Regions from separate parts of the Vibrio sp. ABH4_348 genome, predicted to be linked through region 1. Evidence: predicted binding sites of a transcription regulator. Region 1 holds the regulator's gene; the other holds the start of a gene.
What was found. Region 1 encodes MetJ, which represses methionine synthesis genes. Its sites were predicted from a motif close to TTAGACNTNTANANGTCTAA; they were not measured.

Region 1 (15,358 bases):
CTCCAACGGTCGCGTTGTAAAGCCAGTGGCGGTTAATTTTACTGAAGCCATCTTTTACTTGGTTGTAGAACTCAGTTTCCGCCGAACCTGCAACTTTATTAGCTGAGATTAAGTGCAAGCCCTGTTTAGCGATTTCTGGGTACTGACGCGATAACTCAGCGCTAGCGGTGACATCAAGCACTATGATGTCATCGAACGTTTGTAGGGAACCTAGCTGTGGTATCCAATCAAAACCCTGATGAGGGATCGACTCGTCGTCAAAGTGTTTGGCAATCTGAAGTGGGTCTAGCCCAGATTCATTTAAGCAATAGGTTTGACTGTCGATCACGGCAATCAGCTCAAAACTGAGTCCGTGTCGTTTTTCCAACTCGGTTTTTTGCTCTGCAAATAGCTCTAACCAGCGAGAACCGATATTCCCTTTACCACACAGTGCGATTGCAATGCGTTTTTGCGCTTGAAATAACTGACTGTGTAAGCCTTTTACCAGTTGTTCAGTATCGACTTTACGCAGGACGGCAACCAAACTTAAACCAGACTCCGCTTCAGAAACAAATTCCAAAGGTAGTGATTTTAGCTGCTGATAAAAGCCATAGCAGTGATTTGGGTTCTTACAGACACCAGCACCAACGGCTGCGACTAGGCTAAAGCCTTCTTTGAGTTTGATTTCTGCTTCAATTGCCATATCTTGCAATTGGCTTAACGCGCAGGATGCGATTTCTTCCGTGTAGGCGAGTCTGAGAACCTGCTTGTCGGATTGTTTTTCATAGGCAAGTGGCTCAAATTGTTGACGCTTTAATGCTTCAAGCGTTTTACTTGCCATGCGTTCAAAGTCGTGACCTGAACCAAAATTGAGTTCCACTAACAGTACATGTTCTAGAGACGTGACAATTTTTGCACCGCGACCTGATGCTAATACCCGTTCGATATGGGTTGAGCCTGACTCAGGTTGGTAGCTGCATCGCAAGCTTAATTCCGTTGTGCTTTGCGCTATTGGCTGTAGAGTTCGGCTGTGTAAAACAGGAGCAGCCAAACGTGCTAGCTCACTGGCTTCATCAAGACGCAGTAATGGTAGCAAGCATGCATCTGAAACAATTCTAGGATCGGCGCTGTACACACCAGCGACATCACTCCAAATCGTAACGCGATTAACCTCACTCAACCCACCGATTATCGTGGCGGAATAATCTGAACCGTTGCGACCGAGTAACACCGTATGACCTTCGCTGTTTTGCGCCATAAAGCCGGTAATGACAATCCGTTGCTCTTTGTGCTGAGCTAATACGGATTGCAATAATGGTCGTGATGCCGCTCGGTCAATTTCAGGTTGTGCACCAGCTTCTGCTCTTAAAAACGTTCTTGAATCTTGTTGGACAGCGGGCAAATCACTCTGGGTAAGCAGCGCAGCAAGTAGACGCGAAGACCAGGTTTCACCATGGCCCAAAATCGCTGCACGGGTTGTTTGATCAATTGGTGCTTCAAGGTTCGCTAGCGTTGAAAACTCATCGGAAAGCTGGGTGAGTAATGAATCTTTTGCTTTTGATGTGATTAAGTCATCGACCAAGCCTACTTGAAACTGACGCAGTTCTTGTAACACTTCGTGGGCCAAACGTCCGTCTTTCTCGAGTGCCTCTGAATACTCGATTAGCTTATTGGTCGTTTTGCCTGCAGCCGACACTACAATCAAATCTTGGTTTGATGGATATTGCGACAAAATTTCTACAACGCGGCGATAACATTCAGCATTGGCAAGACTACTGCCACCAAATTTATGCAATTCTCTTAAAATCGTCATGATTGTGCTTACCTGCCTATGCCTTATTTGGTTTTGCTTGCAATGTCTAAAGCTTGAGTGAGATCTTCGATGAGGTCATCGGCATCCTCTAGTCCCACTGATAAACGCAGCAGTTGATGAGACACTCCGGCCTCTGCGAGTGCTTCTTCTCCCATGGCGCGATGGGTCATAGTGGCAGGGTGACAAATCAAGCTTTCCACTCCGCCTAGCGATTCGGCAAGCGAGAAGAGTTTCAAACTACTAACAAAAACTTGCAGCTGTTCAAAAGAGCCGGCGTATTCAAAACTCAACATACTGCCAAACCCGGATTGCTGCTTCTTGGCAATATCGTGGCCAGGGTGATCGGTTAGGCTAGGGTGATAAATCTTGCCAATACTTGCTTGAGTTTGCAGAAACGCCAAGATCTTGTTCGCGCTTTCTTCATGCACCCGCATACGAGCACCTAAAGTACGTAAACCACGTAAAGTCATGTAACTATCAAAAGGTGTACCTGTTGCGCCAATACAGTTGCCCCACCAGGCTAGTTCTTCAGCATGTTTTTCGTCTTTTGCGATGATAACTCCGCCAATGACATCAGAATGACCATTGATGTATTTGGTAGTGCTGTGAATAACAAAATCCGCACCCAGCTCAATTGGCTTTTGGTAAATTGGTGTTAGGAAGGTGTTGTCTACGGCAACCAGTGCCCCAGCGGCGTGCGCTTCTCGACAAGATTGCTCGATATCAACTACGCGAACCAGAGGGTTAGAAGGGGTTTCTAGCAAAACTAACTTAGGTTTTTTAGCAAGAGCGTCTTGCCAAGCTTGCTTGTCCGATTGGTCAATGAATTCGACTTTAAAGTCGCCTTTGTTGCGGCGAGTGTTGAATAAACGGTAAGAGCCGCCATAACAATCGTGTGGTGCAACAATCAGATCATCTGGACCAAGAAACGTGGTCACCCACAAGTTAATCGCCGATGTACCACAATTCGTGATAACTGCGCCCGAACCAGATTCTAGTTCGTATAGGGCTTTTTCAAGTAAACCTCGGTTTGGGTTACCAGAGCGCGTGTAATCATAATGAGGTACATCACCAAACTCCGGAAAGCCGTAGTTGGTGGACAGATAAATGGGAGGAACGACGGCATGGTACTGAGAATCCGCTTCAATACCTGTTCTTACTGCAATCGTTGCTGGTTTACACTTGCTCATGATACTTCCTTTGGTCCTTTCACCCTATCTTTGGTCATTCAGTCGACGCACTGATACCAGATAATTTGGTACTTTACGCCTCAAAAAATAAGACGTCAACACTTCTAGACGTCTATATGTCTTTGCTTGTAGCCTTAAATCTGGCTAAAATTGTGGACTTTAGAAGCAATAACTCTGAATCTCAGACCGAATTATAGAAAAGGTGCGTAATGGCAGACTGGAACGGCGAATACATTAGCCCGTATGCTGAGCATGGCAAAAAAAGCGAACAAGTAAAAAAAATTACCGTCTCTATTCCGCTAAAAGTGCTTAAGGTGCTGACGGATGAGCGTACGCGTCGTCAAATTAACAACTTGCGACATGCGACCAACAGTGAGTTATTGTGCGAGGCATTTCTGCATGCCTACACCGGTCAGCCTTTGCCAACAGATGAAGACTTGCGTAAAGATCGTCCAGACGATATTCCTACAGAAGTAAAACGTCTCATGACGGAAATGGGAATTGAGTACGAAGCATACGACGATTGATGTTTGCACCCTGATTTTTTAAAAGGTGACATTGATTTCAGAGGAGGTATCGGTTGTGTGATATCTCTCTGCGTTTGCCGCTAGGGCTTTTTGGTAGCAATTTAAAACGAGAAAAACTAAAAAAGGACGCCGAGGCGTCCTTTTTGCATTCTTATCAAAACAGAATTACTTCTTGCTTGATAGAGCGCCAAAACGCTTGTTAAAGCGGTCAACACGACCACCAGTATCAACGATACGCTGCTTACCAGTGTAGAACGGGTGACACTTGTCACATACGTCTAGGTGGATTGACTCTTTAGCAAGAGTTGATTGGAATTCGAAAGAGTTACCGCAAGAACAAGTTGCGCTTACTGCTTTGTATTCTGGGTGGATACCAGTTTTCATGGGAGAACCTCAAATTAGGCCGTGTCGCTATCTGAATCTGATGCCAGACACCACACGTAGTTAATATAAATGGAACTTGTTGTAACCGCTTACTTGGCAAGCCATTACATCAAGGCGCGGTATGATAAAGCTTACTGATTACACGATCAACCATTTTGAACTTTTTTTAACCGGCTCATCCTAATCTCAGTATGGCAGGTTTTTTCGCCAAAAATGAATACCTTTGATTTTTTGGATCATGTTGTCTGTGCCGTATCAACCCGATATAGAATCCATTAAACTACCCCTTTTGCTATCTGATTGCTTCTAATGACACACAGCATAGTGCGAGTCGCATTACCGGTTCCCTTAGACAAACAGTTTGACTACTTATCATCAGGCTCCAGTGTTCCCGACTTGGGGGCTCGCGTCCTAGTGTCATTTGGACGGCAAAAGTTAGTGGGTGTTGTGACCGAGTTGAATGTTCAGTCTGACTACCCGGTTAATAAACTTAAATCGATAGAACGCGTGTTGGATAACGGTGCTATTTTGCCGGAGAGTCTACATCGCCTTCTACGTTGGTGTAGTCAGTATTATCAATACCCACTCGGTGAAACCTTAGCGTTGGCGCTACCGAGCTTGTTGAGAAAAGGGCAAGCCGCAGAGTTCCCCAAGCAAAAAACGTGGAGCATTACTTCTGCTGGCAATTTGGCACTAGAGAAAAGCTTAAAGCGTGCGGTAAAACAGCAGCAGGTTTTGCAGCTGTTGCAAAAGCAAAACCAATCTCATCAAGTCATGCTAGATAAGCAAATCTCATCGAGTGTTTTGAATACCTTATTAGAAAAAAAATGGGTTCACTGTGTGGAATCACAGGTTTCATCTCTAATAAGTGGTGATCATCAGGCACAAGAACAGCCACTGAGAGTAAACGAGGAACAAGCCATTGCGTTAGCAGCCATTAACAATAGCCATGGGTTTGGAACGTTTTTGCTCGAAGGGGTCACTGGATCAGGTAAGACCGAAGTTTACTTGCAAGCAATAGAAGCGGTTCTAGCGAAAGGAAAACAAGCCTTAGTCTTAGTTCCTGAAATTGGACTTACGCCACAAACCATTCAACGGTTTGAGCGTCGGTTTGAAACTCCGATTTGCGTTGTTCATTCAGGCTTAAATGATAGTGAGCGTTTGCAAACCTGGTTGCATGCCAAAGCTGGTAACGCGGGCGTAGTTATTGGGACGCGTTCTGCGCTATTTACGCCCTTCAAATCATTAGGTTTGATTGTGGTGGATGAAGAGCACGATACGTCCTACAAACAGCAAGATAGCTTGCGCTATCACGCGAGAGATGTCGCGGTGATGCGGGCCAATTTGGAAAACATTCCTATTATACTTGGTAGCGCGACACCAGCCTTGGAGACGTTGCAAAACGCGCTATCTGGAAAATATCGTCATCTAATATTGAGCCAGCGAGCGGGCAAAGCTGTGGCTACTCGCAATCGCGTCCTTGATGTCAAGGGCCTGTATATGGAAGCCGGATTGTCAGCGCCACTGATCGCTGAAATGCGCAGGCATTTAGACTCAGGTAATCAAGTACTCATTTTTCTCAATCGCCGCGGTTTTTCTCCGGCACTCATGTGCCACGAATGTGGATGGATTGCCGAGTGTGCCCGTTGCGATGCTTTTTATACGTATCACCAAGGTTCTTCGGAACTGCGTTGTCATCGCTGTGGCTCTCAGCGCCCGGTGATACATCAATGTGGTAGTTGTGGTTCGACTCAAATGGTGACGATGGGAGTGGGAACCGAACAGCTGCAAACCAAATTATCCGAGTTGTTTCCGGAGTATTCGTCAATTCGTATCGATAGAGACAGCACACGCCGCAAAGGAAGTTTTGATAATGCCTTGGCTGAGATTCACAACAACCAACATCAGCTTTTGATCGGCACACAAATGCTCGCTAAGGGTCACCATTTCCCCAATGTTACTTTGGTGGCTTTATTAGATATCGATGGCGCTTTGTATAGCAGTGATTTTCGAGCAGCAGAAAAATTGGCCCAGCTAATTGTTCAAGTTGCGGGGCGTGCGGGGCGCGCCAGCAAGCCGGGTGAGGTGATTTTGCAAACCCACCACCCTGAACATGGGCTGTTGACTTCACTGTTGCAACACAGTTACCAGCACTTTGCGGAATCGGCACTCAAGGAGCGCAAGCAAGCGATGCTTCCTCCGTTTAGCTACCTGTGTTTGTTTAAAGCGGAAGCCAACCAGAATGACAAAGTGGAATACTTCTTTAGGCAGGTGAAACAGATATTAGAAGCCAGCCCGCTATATGATGATTCCTGCTGGGTACTCGGACCTATGCCTGCTCCGATTCAAAAGCGCTCGGGAAAGTATCGTTGGCAATTGCTCTTGCAATGTGACACTCGATCCAAGCTCCAGAAGCTGATATCTAGCGCGAAACCTGTTATCGCGCTTCTCCCTGAAGCATCGAAAGTTCGTTGGAGCTTAGATGTTGAACCACAAGACATGTCATAAATCACTCTCTCGTCGCAACGTCCTGTCAGTCAGAAACAAAAACTTGATGGTGGTCGCATTTGTTGTGCAAAAAGTGTTAAATAGCCCGTAACATTCTGTTTGAGAATGAATAAACTAGTGACACTTCCATCGTTAGTTGTAATTTAGTAGCGAAAGTAATCGTTTGCATTGCAGGTGCAACGCTCTGCACTTCTGAATAAAAGATGGACGAGTAACAATACGGAAGAGGTATTTACACATGGCAACGATGAAAGATGTTGCTCAACTGGCTGGCGTATCAACGGCAACGGTTTCTCGAGCATTGATGAACCCTGAAAAGGTGTCATCCGCTACGCGAAAACGCGTTGAAGATGCGGTCCTTGAAGCGGGTTATTCTCCCAATTCTTTGGCCAGAAATCTTAGAAGAAACGAATCTAAAACCATCATCGCTTTGGTTCCCGACATTTGTGACCCATTTTTTACTGAAGTGATTCGCGGCATAGAAGATGCGGCGATCGAACATGGTTATGTTGTTCTTCTTGGAGATAGCGGCAAACAGACCAAACGCGAGAGTACATTCGTCAATATGGTCTTTACCAAGCAAGCGGACGGCATGTTGTTACTTGGAACCAACTTGCCTTTTGACGTCAGCAAGTCTGAGCAGAAAAATCTGCCTCCTATGGTGATGGCTTGTGAATATGTGCCAGATCTTGAGTTACCAACGGTTCACATCGATAACCTGACGGCTGCATTTGATATGGTGAACTATCTGGCGCAGCTCGGCCACAAGCGCATTGCGCAAATTTCTGGGCCCGATTCAGCGGCGGTATGCCAGTTTAGAGCGCAGGGTTATCAGCAAGCGCTGCGTCGTGGTGGCATCACAATGAACAGCTCATATACCGCCTATGGTGACTTTACCTTTAATGGTGGAGCCAAGGCACTGAAAGATTTGTTGTCTCTGCCAGAGCCGCCAACTGCGATTTTCTGTCACACAGATGCGATGGCGATTGGTGCGATCAGTGCAGCTCAAGCGCTTGGCCTTAAAGTGCCACAGGACCTATCAATTGTTGGGTTTGATGGCATTGAGTACTCAGAGTTTTGCAGTCCGCCATTGACTACTATTCATCAACCGAGATACGAGATTGGTCGTCAAGCCATGTTGATGATGTTAGATGTGCTGAGAGGCAATGATGTTCGAGCTGGCTCGAGAATTCTCGAAACAGAATTGAAAGTTCGCAAGAGTGCTGCGCCCCCACGAGTTATTTAGAGCAAGGACATTGGTTGTCTTGAGATGATTGAGTGATTTGGCGGCGCATTTTTTTGCGCCGCTTCCATTTCTGCTCTTTTTACCGAGCCAGAACTGAATTACCATTACTTTCATCGTATTTCCCCACCCAAAGCGGTAGTGTTATCTAGTGGCAAGTCGAGATTATGTAAAAAGGGGGCGAGGTACTAAGCCTCGCTCAACTAAAAAAACAACAAAACGCAAAAAACCGTGGCGCTTGGCTTTATTTACCTTACTGATCACAGCCGGTTTTGTTTACTTGCTTTATGTCCTAAATGGTGACCCGGAGCCAGTACCGTCTCCAGTGAAAGTCGTTGAGAAAACAACGAAACCTAAAAAATCCACAGAATCAATTCCACCACCGCCAGAAGAGCCTTGGACTTACAAGAAGTCTTTGCCAGAAAAAGAAGTAGAGGTGGTTGCGAAAGAGTTGGAAGTTTCAGAAATTCCGTACGTGATGCAATGTGGCGCTTACAAATCTCGACAGCAAGCCGAAGATAGAAAGTTAGATATCGCGTTCCAAGGTTTGTCGAGCCAAGTTCGTAACAATGAAGGCAGTAGTTGGTACCGAGTGGTATTGGGACCATACAAGTTCAAGCGAGACGCTGAACGGGATAAACACAAGTTGCAGCGCGCCAAGATAGAGCCTTGCGCCATTTGGAAACAAGCTCAGTAGCTATTTTAAGACACCTCGCATAACGCGAGGTGTTTTTGTCTTTGACCTTGAAAGCACACGTTAGTATCCACATATCTAGGGTACATCCCGCTATTAATTAAGGCCAATTCGTGACAACTATAGTATCTGTTCGCCGAAATAATAAAGTCGTCATCGCTGGTGATGGTCAAGTTTCTCTTGGCAATACCGTGATGAAAGGTAACGCGCGTAAAGTCCGTCGACTATACAACAATCAAGTCCTAGCGGGGTTCGCTGGTGGTACTGCCGATGCGTTCACTTTGTTTGAGCGCTTTGAGAGCAAGCTGCAAATGCACCAAGGACACTTAACCAAAGCGGCTGTTGAGCTTGCCAAAGACTGGCGCAGTGACCGCGCACTTAGAAAGCTGGAAGCTCTATTGGCCGTAGCCGACCATACGGCATCATTAATCATTACAGGTAATGGTGATGTAGTTCAGCCTGAGCACGATCTTATCGCTATTGGCTCGGGAGGCAATTTTGCACAAGCAGCGGCGACAGCATTGTTAGAAAATACCGAACTTGATGCAAAAGAGATCGCAGAGAAATCGCTCAAAATCGCCGGTGATATCTGTGTATTCACCAATCATCATCACACTGTCGAAGAATTAGAAATCCCTGCCGAGTAAAACGCTTGTTCAGAGAATCAAACAATCTTGAAGGAATGTGCTCATGTCTGAGATGACACCCCGTGAAATTGTCCACGAACTGAATCGCCATATTATTGGTCAAGATAAAGCGAAGCGCTCGGTAGCGATCGCGCTTCGTAACCGTTGGCGTCGTATGCAGTTAGAGCCATCGTTACGCTCTGAAGTAACGCCAAAGAATATATTAATGATTGGCCCAACAGGGGTTGGTAAAACTGAAATCGCACGCCGCTTGGCCAAGCTTGCTAATGCACCGTTTATTAAGGTAGAAGCGACCAAATTCACGGAAGTTGGCTATGTGGGTAAAGAAGTCGAGACTATCATTCGCGACCTCACCGATGTATCGATCAAAATGACTCGTCAGCAAGCTATGGAAAAGGTTCAATTCCGCGCTGAAGAGCAAGCCGAAGAACGAATTTTAGATGCACTGCTTCCACCTGCTCGCGACTCTTGGGGTAAAGACGAACCCGCTGATACCTCGTCTTCAACTCGCCAAGTTTTCCGTAAAAAACTGCGTGAAGGAAAACTGGATGATAAAGAAATTGAAATCCAAGTCGCTGCACCTCAAATGGGCGTAGAAATTATGGCGCCTCCTGGTATGGAAGAAATGACCAACCAGTTGCAAGGTATGTTTGCCAACTTGGCTGGCGACACGACCAAAAAGCGCAAGATGAAAATTAAAGATGCGTTTAAGGCTCTAACGGAAGAAGAAGCTGCCAAGCTAGTCAACCAAGAAGAGCTTAAAGAGCAAGCCATTTATAATGTTGAAAACAATGGCATAGTGTTTATCGATGAAATAGACAAGATTTGTAAGCGCGGTGAAGCGTCTGGACCAGATGTATCACGTGAAGGTGTACAGCGAGACCTACTGCCACTTATTGAGGGAAGTACCGTGTCTACGAAACATGGCATGGTAAAAACCGATCATATTCTGTTTATCACTTCCGGGGCATTTCAGGTGGCGAAGCCTTCGGATCTCATCCCTGAATTGCAAGGTCGTTTGCCAATTCGAGTTGAGCTTGAGGCGCTTTCCAGTGAAGACTTTAAGCGCATTTTGACTGAACCTAAAGCATCACTGACAGAGCAATACACAGCGTTATTGAAGACAGAAGACGTCGACGTGGCGTTCAGTGAAGATGGCATTCAACAAATCGCGGACGCTGCGTGGCAAGTGAATGAAACCACCGAAAACATTGGTGCACGACGCCTACATACTGTGATGGAGCGTCTCATGGAAGAAATTTCATTTGAAGCGACTGACAAAGCGGGGAGTCAACTGCGTGTCGATGCTGACTATGTCAAAACAAAACTAGGTAGTTTTGTAGAAGATGAAGATCTAAGCCGCTTTATCTTGTAATCATTACAATCCTATCCCCATATCAAAAAGACTTACTTCGGTAAGTCTTTTTCGTATCTCATACTGCAAATTGCTGGTGAATTGTCTCATAAGTGAGGTGTTGGTTGTTTCATTTTTGAGCAAAAAATCTGTTTTGTGACAGATAGCTTTCTTTTTCAATACGCAAGGTCACTAAACGCAAAACCTTGCTGTGACTTGTCTCTCGGAATTATTCTATTAGTTACAAAGTGTTATCAAGCTTAGAAATTACTTACTCTCTGCACTTTTTGTCACGTTTTGTCTACAAACTTTGAATTCTCACTAATAAGAACTGTGATATAAGTAACTAAAGGCGCGGATTTGCCTTATTCAAAAACACAATAATACTTAACACATGGATGTTTCTAACTCTTTTTAACTAATTGGATGGTAGGCCTAGTTAGGCAACAGTACATTTCAATCAAATAGGAGTTTCATCGTGAAAGTAATGTTAATCTCAGCACTCGCATTAGGCATTAGCTCGTCAGTAATTGCAGCTCCGCAGGCTGCGGAATGGCCACAAGGTCGCGGTGATACAGGTTACGACAGAGGTGACCTTGTTTCATTCCGTGGTGAAGTTTACCAAGCGTTAGATAACGTATTTGTGTCACCCGCTCAGTCGACGGATTGGCGTCGTGTTGATGTAGAAAAAGGACCGGAGCTGACCGCTATTGGCTTGGCCGAGTCTTACGTAGAACAAACGTGGCCAGAAGGTCGTGGCGATACCGGGTATTCTCGTGGTGATGTGGTGCAATTCCGCGGCGAACTATACCAAGCATTAGACAATGTTTACGTTTCTCCTGCTCAGTCTAATGACTGGCGCCGAGTAGAAACTGGGCAAACACCTGAGCTCACTCAAGTAGAATACCGCGCAACGACAGACTACCCAGAGTGGCCGCAAGGTCGTGGCGATATCGGCTATTCTCGTGGTGATGTGGTCGAGTTCCGTGGGGAGCTTTATCAAGCACTTGATGAGGTTTTTGTCTCGCCAGCTCAATCCACAGATTGGATGCGACTATAATCGCAGCAAAGTAAAACAGAAAAAAGGAGAGCGCGAGCTCTCCTTTGTTGTTTGGACCTACGTGATTACAAGGCAAAAAATAGTACAACAGAAAGTAGAGTGATGAGTGCGGCAAAGCCATAGCACACCACCTTTCCCCATTGACCTGTGTGGAACTGCAGATCGTGCATACCGTGATGAACTCGGTGCATGGCATGCCAGACAGGTAATGCGATACTCGCGACAACAATAGCGCCACCAATCCATGAACTGGCAAAGTTGACCACTCTCGTGTAGTCCGCCGCTTCTGGCTCAAAGATGCCCAGCGGAATTAACAAACCGACAATCAACACAGTGACCGGAGTCAACATGGCAAACCAGGTGCCGCCAGCACCAAATAAACTCCACCAAATGGGCTCGTCGGAGCGTTTAGGTTTTAAATCAATCATAATTTGCTCCCTTCTATACCAATATCAGCGCGAGTAGTGAGATTAGCGCTACTAACGCCCATTGAGTTAATACGATGAACTTTTTGTCGAGTAGCTTGCCCTTGATTCGAATCGGAACCACGCTCGGCATCATGGTAAAAAAGGTGCTTGCATGCAGTAAGCTGCCAAGCAATGCCAGAATATTGACCAACACAATAAGTGGGTTTGCCATAAAGTTCAGCCAGCTCTGCCATGCCGCTTCTCCAGTCGCAAGACACGCGAGCCCGGCAAACAAGAACAGACAAAACGCAATCAGCGGTAATACTGTTGCTTCGCGCAGCATGTAAAACCGGTAGAACGGATGTTGTGCCCACCAGTTTTTCTGCATTGTACGGACATAAGGTTTTCGATTAGACATCAGTTCACCTCCTGTGGTTTGAGCATGGCAATCACAAAGTCCATTGATGACGCCACTTTGCCTTGGTTTACCGCAGCTGCCGGATCGACTTTTTTCGGACAAACGTCTGAGCAATAACCCACAAAGGTACAGCCCCATGCACCGTTGTCGCTATTGATGAGCCCCATTCGCTGCTTTCGACCGTGATCGCGGCTGTCTAAGTTGTAGCGATGTGCAAGTGTGAGTGCCGCTGGGCCCAAAAAGTCTGGGTTTAAACCAAACTGAGGGCATGCGGCGTAACACAATCCGCAATTGATACAACCGGCAAACTGTTTGTAACGTGCCATCTGTTCCGGTGTTTGGATGTTGGGTCCATCTTCAGGCGTTCTATCGTTGCCTAAAATGTAGGGCTTAATCGCTTCAAGCCTTTCGATGAAAGGCGTCATATCCACGATGAGGTCTTTTTCGATAGGGAAGTTGGCAAGTGGCTCGATCACCACGCCATCAGGGTAATCGCGAAGAAAGCTCTTACAGGCCAGTTTAGGAACCCCATTCACCATAATGCCGCAAGAACCACAAATGGCCATTCGGCACGACCAGCGATAAGACAAGTTTTTGTCTAGCTGATCTTTGATGTATCCAAGCGCATCTAATACCGACATGGTTTCATCAAATGGAACGTCGAACTTCTGTAAATAGGGCTCGTTGTCTTTTTCTGGGTCGTAGCGGAGGATTTCTACTTTTTGTAGTCGACGGGCGGTCATTGTTTTTCCTCCTCAAGTTGTTTTTCTGCGGGCTTTTCTACATTCGATGTTTGTTGTTCTTCCAATGCGGCTTTTTCTGCGGCTTCACCATACAGTCGAGCTTTTGGTTGTGACTTGGTGATGGTGACATTTGAATAATCGATTTGCGGTTGTCCATCCTCTTGATGGAAAGCCAAAGAGTGCTTCAAGAACGCCACATCATCACGCTCGGTACAGTCGTCATCCAAACGCTGGTGGGCGCCACGCGACTCCTTGCGCAAAATCGCCGAATGGACCATGGCTTCTGCGACTTCCAAGCCATAGCCAACTTCAATTGCGTAAAGTAGATCCGTGTTAAATACCTTGCCTTTATCTTTGATTTGAATGCGTTTGTAGCGTTGTTTGAGTTCGGCAAGCTTTTCTATTGTTTGTTGCATCATGTCGTGTTGTCGGTAAATACCACAACCAGCTTCCATGGTTTTACCCATTTCTGTGCGAATGTCGGCCCAGTTTTCATCGCCTTCTTGAGCGAGTAACGCTAGGATACGTTGCTGTGCTTGCTCGACTTGTTTATCGATCGCAGCTTGATCCCAAGCCTCAAACGCTTTTGCGCGTTCCACCGCTTGCTCACCAGCGACGCGGCCAAATACCACAAACTCTGCCAGCGAATTTGATCCTAAGCGGTTAGCGCCGTGCAATCCGACAGAAGCACACTCACCCACGGCAAAGAGTCCTTCAATTCGCGTTTCACACCGTTTGTTTGTTTCGATACCGCCCATGGTGTAATGCACGGTAGGGCGAATCGGGATGGGTTCTTTTGCTGGGTCGACATTGACATAGGCCTTCGCCAACTCGCAGATGAATGGCAGCCTTTCTTGCAAATAGTCTTCACCAAGGTGGCGCAAATCAAGATGGACCACATCGCCAAGTGGATGTTTGATGGTGTTGCCTTTTTGCTGTTCATGCCAAAAGGCTTGTGACACTTTATCTCTGGGCCCTAGCTCCATGTATTTGTTTTTCGGTTGCCCAACCGGTGTCTCTGGGCCCATGCCATAGTCTTGAAGATAGCGATAACCATCTTTATTGACCATGATGCCACCTTCACCACGGCAACCCTCGGTCATGAGAATGCCGGTTCCCGGCAAGCCAGTGGGGTGGTACTGGACAAACTCCATATCTCGCAACGGTACACCGTGGCGATAAGCCATGGCCATACCGTCGCCAGTTACAATGCCGCCGTTGGTATTACATTGGTAAACCCTTCCTGCGCCGCCAGTTGCCAATACAACAGATTTCGCCTTGATGACTACCATTTCGCCTTCCGACATATGGATAGCGATGACACCCTGAACTTGCTGATCGACCACTAACAGGTCTAAGACAAAATACTCGTCGTAACGTTGAATGCTTGGGTATTTGATCGAAGTTTGAAATAAGGTGTGCAGCATGTGGAAGCCGGTTTTGTCCGCCGCAAACCAAGTGCGCTCGATTTTCATGCCACCAAAACGACGCACATTGACTTCACCATTATCTTTGCGACTCCACGGGCAGCCCCATTGCTCCATTTGAATCATTTCACGGGTGGCATTCTCGACAAAATATTCGACGACATCTTGTTCACAGAGCCAATCTCCCCCACCAACGGTATCGTTAAAATGATTATCGAGGCTATCCTCGTCTTTGATGACGGCGGCAGATCCTCCCTCTGCGGCTACGGTGTGTGAGCGCATTGGGTAGACTTTGGAAATCAGTGCAATATTTAGGTCCGGATCGGCTTCTGCGGCAGCAATGGCGGTTCTGAGTCCCGCGCCTCCCGCGCCAATCACAGCGATATCTGTGGTAATGGTTTTCACAGTTATCCTCCAGTTTGAAGTGAGGGTGTCGTATTCGACATTATTATGATGTTTGACATTGGCTCTGTAGCGAACGGTGCTACGTTCGTTAACTACTTAAAGTCTAGAAAGGGAAGGGCTGAGAGATATTGATGTATTTGGACTTTTGAGCGGGTTTTTATTTGAGTTGTTGGATTTTTGTTCAAGTTGTGAATGTTAGCACGGCAATGTGATAAATGATTTTTATCGCAGTAACAAACTGTCCATTGATACAATAGCTTCAGTTGACATAAAAGCTTTGAATGTTGGGAAAACTGCGATGTCTTTAGATACAAAAAAACCTCACGAGTGGCGACCGAGTGGCGATATCCATACGCTCCGCGCTCGAGCGAAAATTCTTGCCAAAATACGTGAGTTTTTTAATGAGCGAGACGTGTTGGAAGTCGAAACCCCAAGCCTAAGCCAATCGACAGTGACAGACATACACTTGCATACCTTTCAAACAGAGTTTGTGGGTCCTGGGTATGCCAATGGGCAAAAGTTGTATTTGATGACCAGTCCTGAATTTCACATGAAGCGG
Region 2 (15,358 bases), 120 kb from region 1:
CGCTTGCCCGCAAGCCCGGCCGCCCCGCCATTTATCAAGAAACCCAGTCTTCGGACTGGTTTTTTTCGTTTTAGAACGAAACAAATTTGTCCTTCTGTGGCAAGATTACCCGTCATTTATCCCCAAAGTTCGCGAAACCATTCCAAATTATTTGCTTTAGCTTATTGATAAAGTATTTCCGTTTGTGAGAACAAACGTGACAGCAGTTACAAACATCCCTCAATACCTGTTGTGATTCTTAACTGAGTTGATTTTTAGCAGTCAGTAATTCCTAAATCTTAGTGTCAAGTTAACAAGCAGCACATTGGAAAACCGACTAAATTTAATTTACTGATTAGTATTGTTAGGACGGTATAGATTGAAAACAGCACAAATGATTTGGCGTGAAGGTGCATGGGAACAGAAGGTGTTGAAGGATTCTGATTTCAATCAAACCTACTCCCTTATATTTATTCTCGGATATAACTCTGAAGCTGAGTTAGCCGTTACACAACTCAGTTATAATTTTCCCAAGGCGTCCATTATAGGTTGTTCGACAAGTGGCGAAATATTCGAGACCAGCGTGACTGAAAATACTCTAGTTGCCACATTGATTTTGTTTGAGCAAAGCCCATTTAAAATCGCAAGTGCGAGTTTACCCCAGTTTGATGGAGACAGTGCAGCGGTAGGACAGCACTTAGCACGTAATCTGGTTGAACAGGGTGACGACTTAAAACATGTTTTAGTATTGAGTGAAGGACTGGCGGTGAATGGTGCCGAGTTGGTCAACGGAATCAATAGCCATATCCCTAAAGATGTCGAGGTGACAGGCGGCCTTGCAGGGGACAATGAAAAATTCGAACAAACGTTTGTACTGGTTGGTCAGGAATATCGCACTCAGCATGTACTTGCAATTGGTCTATACGGAGAAAATATTCGCGTGGGGTATGGTTCGCGAGGCGGGTGGACTTCATTCGGAATGGAAAGATTGGTAACTCGTTCCGTTGAAAATGTACTCTACGAGCTTGATGATAAGAATGCGTTGGAAGTGTATAAAAGTTATCTAGGGGACTTGTCAGAAGGCCTTCCCGCTACTGGATTGAGGTTTCCATTAGAAATAACCGAAGATGGTAAGGACACGAAACTAGTTAGAACATTACTGGCTATTGATGAAGACCAAGGAAGTATAACGTTTGCTGGGCACGTCCCTCAGGGAGCATCTGCCAAACTAATGCGGGCCAATGTTGATTCTTTGATTGTGGGTGCGCAAAATGCCGGAGAAATCGCTGCGGGCCCACCTGATGATAAACCCTCCGTTGCAATGCTAATAAGTTGCGTTGGTCGAAAATTACTACTTAAGCAGATGGTAGAAGAAGAAGTGGATGCCGTTAAAGAAACATTACCTCAACAAACCACCATCTTTGGTTTTTACTCATACGGTGAAATCGCACCATTTGATACGGCAAGCTGTTCTGAACTTCACAATCAGACTATGACAATCACAACATTTTGGGAGATCTAGATGCAACGGCTCCTAGCCCGCCAGCTCAAAAAAGCATTTCCCGATGGTTTACCGCAAGATAAACAGGTCCAACTGTTTGTGGACCTTGTCCAACAGGCTTATTTAGACCAAGCCGAGCAAGCACAGATAACCGAACGCTCCTTAGATTTAAGCTGTGAAGAATTGAATCATAGGAACCAAACGCTAAACCTTATCTTAGATTCATTACCAGATGTCAGTCTCTGGATCGATGGAACCGGTAAGGTAAGAGATATACGTGCGGGCAGTATTCATCCTCCTATTGTGACTCCAGAAGAGAATTTTAAAAGCGTCTTTGATCTGACGTTGACTCAAAGCTCACCTTTGTTAAAGGCTTTACTCAAAGATTTTAAAAGCTGTAAGCGTAAAACCTCAGAAATCGAAGTAGTGGTGAATGCTCGCGACTACTATTTGAATGTCATTTTGACAGAGGTTGCTAACAACCGCTGGTTGTTGGTTCTACAAGACATTTCATTGAGAAAAAAGTTGGAGGAATTACAGAATCAGCGGTTAAAACAAATCGAACGGTCTCAATTACAGCTTCAAGAATTGGTTAACGCTGCCCCAATAGGGATTCTTATCTGTAATCCTTATCTCGATATTTTAATGATCAACAATTTTCTGCCGCAACTGCTTGGTTTAGACCAAGAAGAGTTACTGGATCAACACCCCATTGACTTTGTTATCGACAATGACCGAGATAGGTTTGTTGAACACGTAGAAAGTGCACTGTCTGACTTTTCTGATTCCAGTGTAAGTCGATGTGATATAACGTTTAAGCACGGAGAAGCGGATGAAAGGCAGGTTGAACTGGCACTTAGTACCTTGTTGTTTGACGACAGAAAGCTCTTGATTATGTCGTTGACCGACATCAGTGAAAGGAAAGCACTAGAATCCAAGTTGCGACACTTTGCGGAAACCGACCCGCTTACTGGGGTTATGAATCGACGAAGTTTTTACAAACAAACCAAATCGCTTATGGAGAGCTGTCAGCGATGGCGCAGTGATTTTTCCATTCTTATGCTAGATGTCGACTATTTTAAGAAAATTAATGATAGCTATGGCCACCCAACCGGTGATTCCGTATTAATAGAATTAACTAAACAATTACAGACCCTTTCAAACTCCAACTATTTGATTGGGCGTTTAGGTGGTGAGGAGTTTGCTTTAAGTTTTTCAGGATTATCTGTTTCACAAGCCATGGATTTTGCAGAGAACATAAGGAAACAAGTAGCTGAAACAACGATTCAATCGAAGTCGGCGGATATCAAGATCACCATAAGTATTGGTTTGGTTTGCGTCGATTGTAAAAATGCGGCACCTGAGCAACTTGATAATTTACTCAAACGTGCAGACGACTGTGTTTATCAAGCAAAAAATGCAGGAAGAAATCGTGTTATAGGAGAATCCTGATCGTCCTTTTGAGCTAGATTTTTTGGTTCTAGCTTAGTGTTTGCCATTTACCCAAATTTGTTTTTAGACGTCTAGACTCCCTTCTAAGTTGTGATACGATGTGCCTCACACTATAAGAATGAGGCAGTATTGTGGGAAGCAATCTAAGAGCGCAGATCGAGGCTCAGCTTAAACAACGGATTATGTTGATCGACGGTGGTATGGGTACCATGATCCAGGATTACAAACTGGAGGAGCAAGACTACCGTGGTGAAAGATTTGCAGATTGGCATTGTGATTTAAAAGGTAACAATGACCTTTTAGTCTTAACCCAACCTCAGCTGATTAAAGAGATACATAGTAAGTATCTCGAAGCGGGTGCTGACATTCTTGAAACCAACACCTTTAACGCGACCACGATCGCTATGGCTGACTACGACATGGAAAGCCTTAGTGAAGAGATCAACTATGCCGCAGCGAAATTAGCTCGAGAAGCTGCGGATGAATGGACGGCGAAAACACCAGAAAAACCTCGCTATGTGGCCGGTGTATTGGGGCCTACCAATAGAACTTGTTCTATCTCTCCTGATGTTAATGATCCGGGTTATCGAAACGTCAGCTTTGATGAATTAGTGACTGCCTATTCAGAATCGACAAGAGCATTAATTCGCGGTGGTTCCGACCTCATTCTTATAGAAACCATATTTGATACCCTCAACGCTAAAGCCTCTGCTTATGCGATTGATAGCGTGTTTGAAGAGTTAGATACTTACTTACCTGTCCTTATATCAGGCACGATTACGGATGCTTCTGGTCGTACTCTATCAGGACAAACAACGGAAGCATTCTACAATGCGCTGCGACACGTTAAGCCCTTATCGTTCGGTTTGAACTGTGCTCTTGGACCGGATGAACTTCGACCTTATGTCGAAGAACTTTCTCGTATCTCTGAATCCTTTGTGTCTGCCCACCCTAATGCCGGCCTTCCCAATGCATTTGGTGAATATGACTTATCGCCTGAAGATATGGCCGAGCATATCGGTGAATGGGCTCGTGCAGGTTTCTTAAACCTAGTAGGTGGCTGTTGTGGTACTACACCTGAACACATTCGCCATATGGCGATGGCAGTGGAAGGTGTCACACCACGTCAGCTCCCTGAATTACCTGTTGCGTGTCGCCTATCTGGTCTAGAACCTTTGACAATAGAGAAAGACACCTTGTTTGTGAATGTTGGTGAGAGAACCAACGTCACAGGTTCCGCTCGTTTTAAACGTCTTATTCGCGAAGAGCTGTACGACGAAGCTTTAGATGTCGCTCGTGAGCAAGTAGAAAATGGTGCTCAGATCATCGATATCAATATGGATGAGGGCATGTTGGATGCCGAAGCGTGTATGGTGCGCTTCCTGAACCTATGTGCTTCTGAGCCTGAAATTTCTCGTGTGCCAATCATGGTGGACTCCTCAAAGTGGGAAGTCATCGAAGCTGGATTGAAATGTATCCAAGGTAAAGGCATCGTCAACTCGATTTCCCTTAAGGAAGGTAAAGAGAAATTCGTTGAACAAGCAAAATTGATTCGTCGTTATGGTGCTGCCGTAGTTGTCATGGCCTTTGATGAAGTCGGACAGGCTGAAACACGCGAGCGCAAGCTAGAGATTTGTACCAATGCTTATCGCATTCTGGTTGATGAAGTCGATTTCCCGCCGGAAGACATTATTTTCGACCCGAACATCTTTGCGGTTGCAACCGGTATCGAAGAGCACAACAACTACGCTGTCGATTTCATCGAAGCTGTCGGTGATATTAAACGCGACTTGCCCCATGCGATGATCTCTGGCGGTGTGTCCAATGTTTCATTCTCGTTCCGTGGTAATAACTACGTACGTGAGGCTATTCATGCAGTTTTCCTTTATCACTGTTTCAAAAACGGTATGGATATGGGGATTGTTAACGCTGGGCAATTAGAAATATACGACAATGTCCCTCAAAAGCTTCGCGAAGCGGTAGAAGACGTTGTCCTTAACCGTCGTGATGACGGCACAGAAAGACTACTCGATATTGCCGCCGAATATGCCGGGAAAGGCGTTGGCAAAGAGGAAGATGCCTCTGCGTTAGAATGGCGTTCCTACCCAGTTGAAAAACGTCTTGAGCATTCACTCGTAAAGGGTATTACTGAGTTTATTGTTGAAGATACTGAAGAAGCACGCAAAAACGCTTCTAAACCGATAGAAGTCATTGAAGGTCCATTGATGGACGGAATGAATGTCGTCGGCGACTTATTTGGTGAAGGTAAGATGTTCTTACCTCAGGTAGTAAAATCCGCTCGTGTGATGAAACAAGCGGTTGCTCATTTAGAACCATTCATCAATGCTGAAAAACAACAAGGTACTTCTAACGGTAAGATATTGCTGGCGACCGTAAAAGGCGATGTTCACGACATCGGTAAAAACATCGTGGGCGTGGTACTGCAATGTAATAACTACGAGATCATCGATCTAGGTGTGATGGTGCCTTGTGAACAAATTCTGAAGGTCGCCAAGGAAGAGAACGTTGATATTATTGGTCTATCAGGATTGATCACGCCTTCACTTGATGAAATGGTTCACGTCGCCAAAGAAATGGAACGACTTGATTTTAACTTACCATTGCTGATCGGCGGTGCAACAACCTCTAAAGCGCATACCGCGGTTAAAATCGAACAAAATTACAGTGAGCCAGTCGTTTACGTAAATAACGCCTCAAGAGCTGTAGGTGTGTGTTCAGCTTTGCTTTCTGAAACTCAAAAACCTGCTTTTGTCGAAAAGCTACAAGCGGATTATGAAGTGGTAAGAGAGCAACACGCTCGTAAACGTCCACGCACTAAACCAGTCACACTAGAACAGGCACGTGCCAATAAAGTCGCGATAGATTGGAATAATTACACACCGCCTCAGCCAGCAAAGCCGGGTGTTCATGTGTTTGAAGACTTCGATGTGGCCACGCTTCGCAAGTACATAGACTGGACACCGTTCTTTATGACCTGGTCTTTGGTCGGTAAGTATCCTGCGATACTTGAACACGAAGAAGTGGGTGAAGAAGCGAAACGCTTGTTTAAAGATGCGAACGACTGGTTAGACCGATTTGAAAAAGAAAAATTAGTCACCGCAAGCGGCATGTGTGCCCTGTTCCCCGCCAATAGTGTTGGTGATGATATTGAAGTGTACAAGGATGAAACCCGTACAGAAGTTGCTCATACATTACTGAATCTTCGTCAGCAAACCGAAAAGCCGAAGGGCTTTAATTATTGTCTTTCGGACTATGTTGCACCTAAATCCTGTGGCAAACCTGATTGGGTTGGCGCATTTGCAGTAACGGGTGGAATAGGAGAGCGAGAGCTAGCCGACAAGTACAAAGAGCAAGGTGACGATTACAACGCAATCATGATCCAAGCGGTCGCCGATCGTTTGGCTGAAGCCTTTGCAGAATATCTGCACGAGAAAGTTCGTCGTGAAATTTGGGGTTATGCCTCTGACGAAAACTTATCAAATGAAGATTTGATTCGCGAAAAATACCAAGGTATTCGACCTGCACCTGGTTACCCAGCGTGTCCTGAACATACTGAAAAAGGGACGTTATGGAACATGCTAGATGTTGAAAAGATAATTGGTATGGAGCTCACTACAAGTTACGCAATGTGGCCTGGTGCGGCGGTTTCGGGATGGTATTTCTCGCACCCTGATTGTCGATACTTCGCGATCGCTCAGATCCAGGACGATCAAGTTGATGATTATGCAAACCGTAAAGGTTGGGACAGGCTAGAAGCTGAAAAATGGCTTGGACCCAATATTAACGGTTAGTGGAAATCCAAAGGAAAGGGTTGGCATTTGCCAACCCTTATTAATTCAATGAATTGTTTAGCTTTCTAGCAATTCAGCGTGGAGCTTTTGAATCGCTGGCTTTGCATCGGTGTCGTTAAGCAGGAAACATAAGTTATGTTGACTTGCTCCGTAACAAATCATCCGCAAGTTGATTCCTTCTAGTGTACCAAATACCTGCCTAGCGTAACTGCGACTTTCACTCATGTTGTTGCCGATTAGTGCAACCAAGCTCAAGTTGTTTTCGACCTTAACAGTACACAGTTCTTCAAGTTCAAGTCGCGCTTCTTCTGGCAACTGTGGCGCACCGCCAGATGTATCGGTTTTATCTAGAGTTAGTGAAACACTGATCTCAGATGTTGTGACCAAATCGACCGACACTTTGTGTTTAGCAAGAATTTCAAACACCTTTGCTAGAAAGCCGTAGGCGTGGAACATGTTTGCACTGCGCAATGTCACCATGGTTTGATTACTGCGTAATGCTAGCGCGCGGAATAGCGGTGAGCTTTCTACCGTATCGCGAATCCACGTACCGCCTTGCTCTGGTGCTTTTGATGAACCAACAAATACAGGGATACCACGACGAAGTGCAGGAACTAAAGTCGAAGGATGAAGAATCTTGGCGCCAAAGTTAGCCATTTCTGACGCTTCACTGAAGCTGATTTCTTGAATTGGTCTAGCATTGGCTGCTACTCGAGGGTCAGTGGTATAGATTCCTGGTACGTCGGTCCAGATCTCAAGACCGGTAGCTTGTACCGCTTCTGCTATTAGGGCTGCACTGTAGTCACTTCCACCACGACCTAGAGTGGTTGTATTGCCTTCTTCATCGGACCCGATAAAACCCTGTGTGACGACCACATGCTCAGCACATAGTGGAGCTAGTAGTTCTTGTGCTTTTTGAGCCGTTAGCTCAACTTGTGGCTCTGCTCGGCCATATTGGCTATCGGTTTTGAGTACGTCGCGAATATCAAAACGCACTGCGTTTACTCCGCGTTCACGCATCAACTGAGCCAATATGTGAGTTGACATAAGCTCACCACAAGCAACCAAGTGATCGGTAAGTTTTGTGGTCACTTGAATTGATGCTGCTTCCGCTAAGCTGTGCACTGTATCTAGAATTTTTTCGATTTCTTCAATGATGCTATCGCCATCTTGGAGTTGCTCAATGATAGAAAAATGAATCTGACGAATTTGCTCGACAACTTGGTTACGTTGAGCTTCATCACTTACCCCATTAGCCAGATCAACCAATAAGTTAGTGACTCCAGAGCAAGCACTACTGACAATGACACGGGTATCTGAATTATTTTCTACGATAGTTGCACAACGACTCATGGCTTCAAAATTCGCCACGCTAGTGCCACCAAATTTAGCAATATTAACTGTGCTCACAGTTGATCTCCCAAAGCTTACAAATATACAAACCAATTGTTGGATTGCTTATGAAGAAAGCGAGGATGAGCAGGAAGAAGGGATAAAAGAAATCACTTCAGAAGCTCATCATTCGATAGACGAATGACAGTTGATGGGATTCAACCCAAGTCAACCGACAAACCATAGCCTCATCTATAGTTCATCTCGGCACTGCTCCCCCTGAGTCGAAAGTTTTGGAGTGAGGCTCCACGTTCGACCTGCCTGGGCAGTGCTCCTCTTCTGCATAAAGCGGCCCTATTGAACGATGGAATGTGAGCTTTGTCAATCAATAACTCAGAGCGCGCTCACCGAAACTTATCCGCTCGACTTAAGCACTATTGTGATAAGCACATTAACGCACTAAGTTAAATGAAGTTAGCTAATACCCTGAGAGGACCATGTAATGGAAAGCTTTATCCCACCGAAGAGAATTTTGATGGGGCCTGGCCCATCTGATATTTCACCTAATGTGTTGCAAGCGATGAGCCGGCCGACGCTAGGACACTTAGACCCACTATTTATCGGCATGATGGATGAGATTAAATCTTTGCTCCAATATGCTTTTCAAACTGAAAACTCGTTCACTATCGCCTTGTCTGCTCCGGGAAGTGCGGGAATGGAAGCCTGCTTTGTTAATTTGGTGGAGCCCGGTGATAAAGTTCTAGTATGCCGTAATGGGGTATTCGGCGAGCGAATGCGTGAAAATGTTGTTCGGTCTGGTGGCGAGGTGATACTGGTTGACGACGAGTGGGGCAAGCCTGTTGATTGTAACAAGGTTGAGCAAGTACTGAGAGACAACCCCGATGTTAAAATTCTCGCTTTTGTTCATGCTGAAACGTCAACGGGAGTTGAGTCAGATGCTCAGCAACTCGGCAAAATGGCAAAGCAATTTGGTGTACTCACAATTGTCGATACCGTCACTAGTTTGGGCGGGATTCCTCTTAAAGTTGACGAATGGCAGCTAGATGCTGTGTACTCGGGTAGTCAAAAGTGTTTATCTTGTACTCCAGGATTATCGCCACTAACGTTTTCTGATGAAGCTATCAAGAAAATCGAAAGTCGGATTTCTCCTGTACAAAGCTGGTTCTTAGATCAGTCACTAGTTCTTGGCTACTGGGGAGGCGGCGCAAAACGCAGCTATCACCATACCGCGCCAGTTAACGCGCTCTATGGCCTTCATGAATCACTAGTCATGTTGAAAAAAGAGGGCTTGGAAGCGAGTTGGCAAAGACACCTGCGTGCCCATGAGTATCTCGCTAGAGAACTGGAAAAACTGGGTATTGAGTTTCTAGTGGATAGTCAATATCGATTGCCCCAATTAAACAGTGTTAAAGTACCAGATGGCGCAGTTGACCAAGAAGTTCGGACTCAATTACTACACGACTTTAATCTCGAAATTGGCGCTGGACTTGGTCAGTTTTCAGGTAAGGCATGGCGTATTGGTTTAATGGGCTATGGTGCGAGAAATGAAAATATTGCATTGCTCGCCCATGCTTTAAAACAAGTACTAAATTAGTGAGATTTGTACTTTTCTAAGTGTTGCAGGAAACATTACGTAGCAAATTACTGTCTCGCTATGCTTATAGGGACTCCTGAACTCTGAGTGGAAAGGGAGTCACTGGCTCGGCTTGGCGCCTGATAGTGAAGCTGCTCTATCCCTTTTAGGTTTGGAAATAAAAATCGAGCTTCATCCCTTATTTGTTCGGCTTTGTCGTGTTCCCCAATTGCTTGATACGCCAATATTAGGTTTTGATAAAACGCTGGTCTTGGTTTCTCTTTGATGATCTCTTGAGCCCAGCTAATAAAAGGCATAATGAGTTCGTCGTTTTGGGTATACAAGCCAATATTGAGATAGCTACTGTAAATATTCCAATCGTATCTGTCTTGCCAAACAATTGGGTTTGTTACCTTGTGTAGGATATTGGCATCTCTAGGGTTACTTTGTTCGTATTGGCTCAATACATAGTTTGAATGCAGAGCCGTGAGCATAATAAAACCGGTAATTAGCGGCACAAAGACACTGCCAATCCTCAGACTGAATTGGCTAATCGCAGTGATTCTAACCTTTTTGTACTTTGCCACTCGTTGGTCAACCCAATATAGAAGTATGATCAGCGTTATCCAGTGAATGGCAGAGTGGTAAAATGGATATTCAAGCTGAGAATGAAGTAACAAAGGTACAAACAAACTCAGTGACGCCATTCTTGTCCCAGCTTTATCGGTAATGATACGACTTAACACTAACAAAGCCGCGATGAATATGCCTAGTACCGGGAGTATCCCCCCCTCAACTGCCCAAAAAAGGATCTCGTTGTGAGGGTGATTCATAGAAGGTAACCCGGGTTTATAGTCTGAGTTCAGTTGATGCTGGTTTGCGGTATATACGATGTACTCCGATTCAAACTTACCATAGCCATAGCCACTAAATGGCTTTTCGATATACATATCGAGGGCCTGCGGATAAATATACGAACGCACATCTTGTAAGGTGGCTTTTGACTCAATTATAGAGTCTTTATCCTTGTATGATTCAGCTGGCCACATCGAGGCAAGTATGCCAATAAACAAGCCAGTCAAAAGCGATAACCCCCAAATTCCTAGTCGTGCTCGTTGACAGCGCTTATACAAATAGGGGCTAATTAATAAGACGGATAGGGCTAATCCAAGCCAACCCGTTCGAGAAGCCAGTACAACTAGCAATACTGAACTCAGCAGAGGCATCAAATAGAGTAGCGCCAATATCTGCTTTTTGACTTGATATTTGAGAGGCTGTTTTGCCAAAAGGTAACCAGACAATACCAGGCCAGTTGCCATAAAGCTTGCCATGACATTTGGTTGCTGAAAAATACCATATGGGCGATTGATGACGGTGTTATAGCCAAACGGGTTATTCGGCTCTAATAACCAAAATTGCACGTGGCCAAATATTGCTTCAACGAATGCGGCGATCAGTACAAACCACAGCAATCGCTGCTTTTGTTTGTTACTAAATGGAAACTGTTGTAGCAAGAGAAATAAAACAAACCCGGCCCAAAGACCCAGTAAACGAGTTACTGCAAGTTCTGGAACACTTGCTGGATAAAAGGTTGGGATCGTGAAAAGTACACAGCTGACCAACAGCCCAATAGTCAGCTTAGAGTATTTGATGAATCCCCATGAGCCAATATGAAAGAGGCCAAACGCAAACGCGACGGTCAATGTCATCCAAGTGGTCGGATTAAAAGAAAGTGCTAGCCCTGCGCCACCTGGATTGGGCATAAAGAAGTGCATAGCCACGAGATACATTAAGCCAATCATCCACAAAAATGCTTTGTGCTGAGAGCTGGGTTTCAATTTTGTTTCGAGTTGAGTCCCGGATGTATGTACAACGGCCATGCGATTACTTACTAATTTTTTGTTGGTTTAGTGTACCTCAGTCACGCTTTAGTAGTGGTTTCAAAAATCGTGCAGTATGAGACTTTTCGATCTGTACCACATCTTCAGGGTAACCTTCAGCGATAATCATACCGCCGCCATCACCACCTTCAGGGCCTAAATCGACAATCCAGTCTGCGGTTTTTATCACATCCAAATTGTGTTCAATGACTACAACGGTATTACCATGATCTCTCAATCGATGCAGGACAGTCAGCAGTTGTTGAATATCATGGAAATGAAGACCCGTGGTAGGCTCGTCAAGAATGTAAAGTGTTTTCCCGGTATCTCGTTTAGACAACTCGCGAGCGAGTTTGACTCGTTGCGCTTCACCACCGGATAGCGTGGTAGCCGCTTGCCCTAGTCGAATGTAAGACAACCCAACATCCATCAGTGTTTGCAGTTTTCTTGCGATTACCGGTACAGGATCAAAAAATTCTCTCGCGTCTTCAACGGTGAGCTCCAGCACTTCATGAATGGTTTTGCCTTTATATCGAATATCCAACGTTTCTCGGTTATAACGCTTACCCTTACACACATCACACGGCACGTAGACATCTGGCAAAAAGTGCATTTCAACCTTAATTACGCCATCACCCTGACATGCCTCACATCGTCCACCACGCACGTTGAAGCTGAAGCGACCGGGTTTGTACCCTCGAGAACGAGACTCTTGAGTACCGGCAAATAACTCTCTTATTGGAGTAAAAATACCCGTATAAGTTGCTGGATTGGAACGAGGTGTGCGTCCGATAGGGCTTTGATCAATATCGATGACTTTATCGAAATGCTCTAGTCCTGAAATCTTTTTGTATGGTGCTGGCGTTGCGGTTGTTGCTCCATTCAGTGCGGTATGTGCAATTTTGAAAAACGTATCGTTAATCAAGGTTGATTTTCCGGAGCCAGATACACCAGTTACACAAGTAAACAGACCCACTGGCAAAGTGAAATCGACCGATTTTAAGTTGTTACCTGTCGCACCTTTAAGGGTGACTATTTTTTTCTTATCTACTTTATGGCGCTCTTCAGGTACTGCTATAGACTTTGTACCCGACAGGTATTGACCAGTAAGTGAGTTCTCGTTGGCGATGATTTCATCGACTTTACCTTCGGCTACCACATTACCGCCATGCACCCCTGCACCTGGACCGATGTCAATGACGTGATCGGCTAATCGAATCGCATCCTCATCGTGTTCAACAACTAACACCGTATTACCTAAGTCGCGTAGGCGAGTCAGGGTTTTTAACAAGCGGTCATTGTCTCTTTGATGTAGTCCAATCGAGGGCTCGTCTAGTACATACATAACACCAACAAGGCCAGCACCTATTTGACTTGCCAGTCTAATACGTTGGGCTTCTCCACCTGATAAGGTTTCAGCACTTCGAGATAAGTTAAGATAGTTCAAACCGACATTGACCAGGAAAGACAACCTCTCACAGATCTCTTTAAGAATCTTTTCTGCGATTTGAGCGCGTTGACCATTTAATTCGAGGTTTTCAAAGAAAGCTAAGGCATCGGCAATACTCAACTCAGAAACTTGAGGTAGGGTAGTTTGATCAATGAATACATGACGAGCTTCTTTGCGAAGTCTTGTACCACTGCAGCTTGAGCAAGGCTTGTTGGCGATATACTTAGCTAGCTCTTCTCTAACAGCATTAGACTCGGTGTCTCGGTAACGTCTTTCTAACGTATTGAGAATACCTTCAAAAGGGTGATTTTTAACACGAACATCACCCCTGTCATTAACGTATTTAAACTGGATGTTTTCTCGGCCAGAGCCTTTCAAAATAATATCTTGATGCTTCTTAGAGAGTTTGTTAAATGGAACGTCCAACGCAAATCTATAATGCTCAGAAAGGGAAGTGAGCATTTGATAGTAATAGTAGTTCTTCTTATCCCATCCTCTTATTGCGCCTTGTGCTAGACTAAGAGATTCGTCTTGAATGACACGAGAAGCTTCAAAGTATTGTTGTACACCAAGGCCATCACAGGTTGGACAAGCTCCAGCTGGGTTGTTGAAAGAAAACAGCCGTGGTTCCAGCTCTTGCATACTGTAACCACACATTGAACAGGCAAAATTTGCTGAAAAAACTAACTCTTCTCCTTGATTATCCATCGGTGCAACTACGACAATTCCACCTGAGAGCTCTAGTGTTGTTTCAATAGATTCAGCAAGACGTTGGTTTAAATCTGGACGGACTTTAAACCGGTCGACTACGACTTCAATCGTATGTTTTTTGTGTAACTCTAGCGCTGGTGGATCGGATAAGTCACAGGTCTCACCGTCAATGCGAGCTCGAATAAAACCTTGAGCGGCTAGATTTTGTAATGTTTTGACGTGCTCGCCTTTGCGTTCCTTAACGATAGGAGCCAGTAACATGAGTTTAGATCCTTCTTCTAATGAAAGGATCTTATCGACCATTTGACTGACAGTTTGAGCGGCCAATGGGATGTCGTGGTCTGGACAGCGTGGCTCGCCCACTCTTGCAAAAAGTAAACGAAGATAGTCATAGACTTCGGTTATCGTACCAACAGTTGATCTAGGGTTATGAGAGGTAGATTTTTGCTCAATAGAGATTGCGGGTGACAAGCCTTCTATGTGGTCAACATCTGGCTTTTCCATCAACGAAAGGAATTGACGCGCGTAAGCCGATAGCGATTCGACATAACGTCGCTGACCTTCTGCATACAAGGTATCAAAGGCAAGTGAGGATTTACCTGACCCAGAAAGCCCTGTGACGACAATCAGTTTATCTCTAGGAATGGTAAGGTTGACGTCTTTTAGGTTGTGGGTGCGTGCACCTCTTACTTCTATTTTGTCCATGTGTCATAACCCGTCAGTCTGTGAGACCGCGAGTATGACACAGGATGAGTTATGGTCAACAATTAACTGTATAAAAAAACAGTTATCAACAAGGCGTGCTAGGCTTCAGTTTCCACCAGCAGAGCAGCTTGGTCTGCCGCTTTTTGAGTTGATTGCTTACCGAGTTCAGTAGCTTTAGTATCTTTAAGGTACAAGTTTTCATAACAAAAATTTGTTGCTTCAATGTAGCCTTCTACGCTACCGCAATCAAAACGTTTGCCTTTAAATTTGTACGCTAAAACGCAGCCTGCTTTAGCTTGTTTTAACAAAGCATCAGTGATTTGAATTTCACCACCTTTGCCAGGCTCTGTTTGCTCGATTAGCTCAAAGATATCCGGTGTCAAAATGTAACGACCGATAATGGCCAAGTTACTTGGGGCGGTTCCTGCCTCTGGTTTTTCCACCATATCATCAACACGGTAGATATCATCTTTGATCATCTCACCAGATATTACGCCGTACTTATGTGTTTCATTTTCAGGTACTTCTTGAACCGCAACAATCGAGCAGCGGAATTGTTTAAATAGCGCTACCATCTGCGCCAGAACACCTTCCTGTTCATTTACACAAAGGTCATCCGCTAAAACCACTGCAAAAGGTTCGTCGCCAATTAATTCTTTGCCAGTTAATATCGCGTGACCTAAACCTTTCATTTCACGTTGACGAATATAGGTAAAGTTAGCCCGTTCAATAATTGAACGGATATCGACAAGCAGCTCTTCTTTGTTGGTACCACTGATTTGGTGCTCTAGCTCATAGTTCTTATCAAAGTGATCCATGATGGAGTGCTTACCGCGACCTGTGACAATCGCCATGCCTGTCATGCCAGCATGAATCGCTTCTTCAACACCGTATTCAATAAGCGGCTTGTTAACGATTGGCATCATTTCTTTTGGCATTGAT

Region 2: the regulator MetJ is predicted to act here: its motif matches at 2,996-3,015, upstream of metH (methionine synthase).

The regions. Positions count from the first base shown of each region.
Region 1 covers NZ_JBSWVW010000001.1:2,717,614-2,732,971, reverse strand. The annotation lists gene ACXAFJ_RS12525 (bifunctional aspartate kinase/homoserine dehydrogenase II) at 1-1,792, opposite strand, end outside; gene ACXAFJ_RS12520 (O-succinylhomoserine (thiol)-lyase) at 1,816-2,982, opposite strand; gene metJ (met regulon transcriptional regulator MetJ) at 3,192-3,509, shown strand; gene rpmE (50S ribosomal protein L31) at 3,675-3,893, opposite strand; gene priA (primosomal protein N') at 4,203-6,401, shown strand; gene cytR (DNA-binding transcriptional regulator CytR) at 6,619-7,647, shown strand; gene ACXAFJ_RS12495 (SPOR domain-containing protein) at 7,796-8,341, shown strand; gene hslV (ATP-dependent protease subunit HslV) at 8,452-8,985, shown strand; gene hslU (HslU--HslV peptidase ATPase subunit) at 9,029-10,360, shown strand; gene ACXAFJ_RS12480 (hypothetical protein) at 10,818-11,399, shown strand; gene frdD (fumarate reductase subunit FrdD) at 11,465-11,827, opposite strand; gene frdC (fumarate reductase subunit FrdC) at 11,841-12,224, opposite strand; gene ACXAFJ_RS12465 (succinate dehydrogenase/fumarate reductase iron-sulfur subunit) at 12,224-12,967, opposite strand; gene frdA (fumarate reductase (quinol) flavoprotein subunit) at 12,964-14,799, opposite strand; gene epmA (elongation factor P--(R)-beta-lysine ligase) at 15,098-15,358, shown strand, end outside.
Region 2 covers NZ_JBSWVW010000001.1:2,600,579-2,615,936, reverse strand. The annotation lists gene ACXAFJ_RS11890 (FIST signal transduction protein) at 359-1,501, shown strand; gene ACXAFJ_RS11885 (sensor domain-containing diguanylate cyclase) at 1,502-2,932, shown strand; gene metH (methionine synthase) at 3,064-6,744, shown strand; gene lysC (lysine-sensitive aspartokinase 3) at 6,802-8,154, opposite strand; lysine riboswitch at 8,248-8,423, opposite strand; gene ACXAFJ_RS11870 (pyridoxal-phosphate-dependent aminotransferase family protein) at 8,579-9,691, shown strand; gene ACXAFJ_RS11865 (PglL family O-oligosaccharyltransferase) at 9,739-11,550, opposite strand; gene uvrA (excinuclease ABC subunit UvrA) at 11,588-14,416, opposite strand; gene galU (UTP--glucose-1-phosphate uridylyltransferase GalU) at 14,515-15,358, opposite strand, start outside.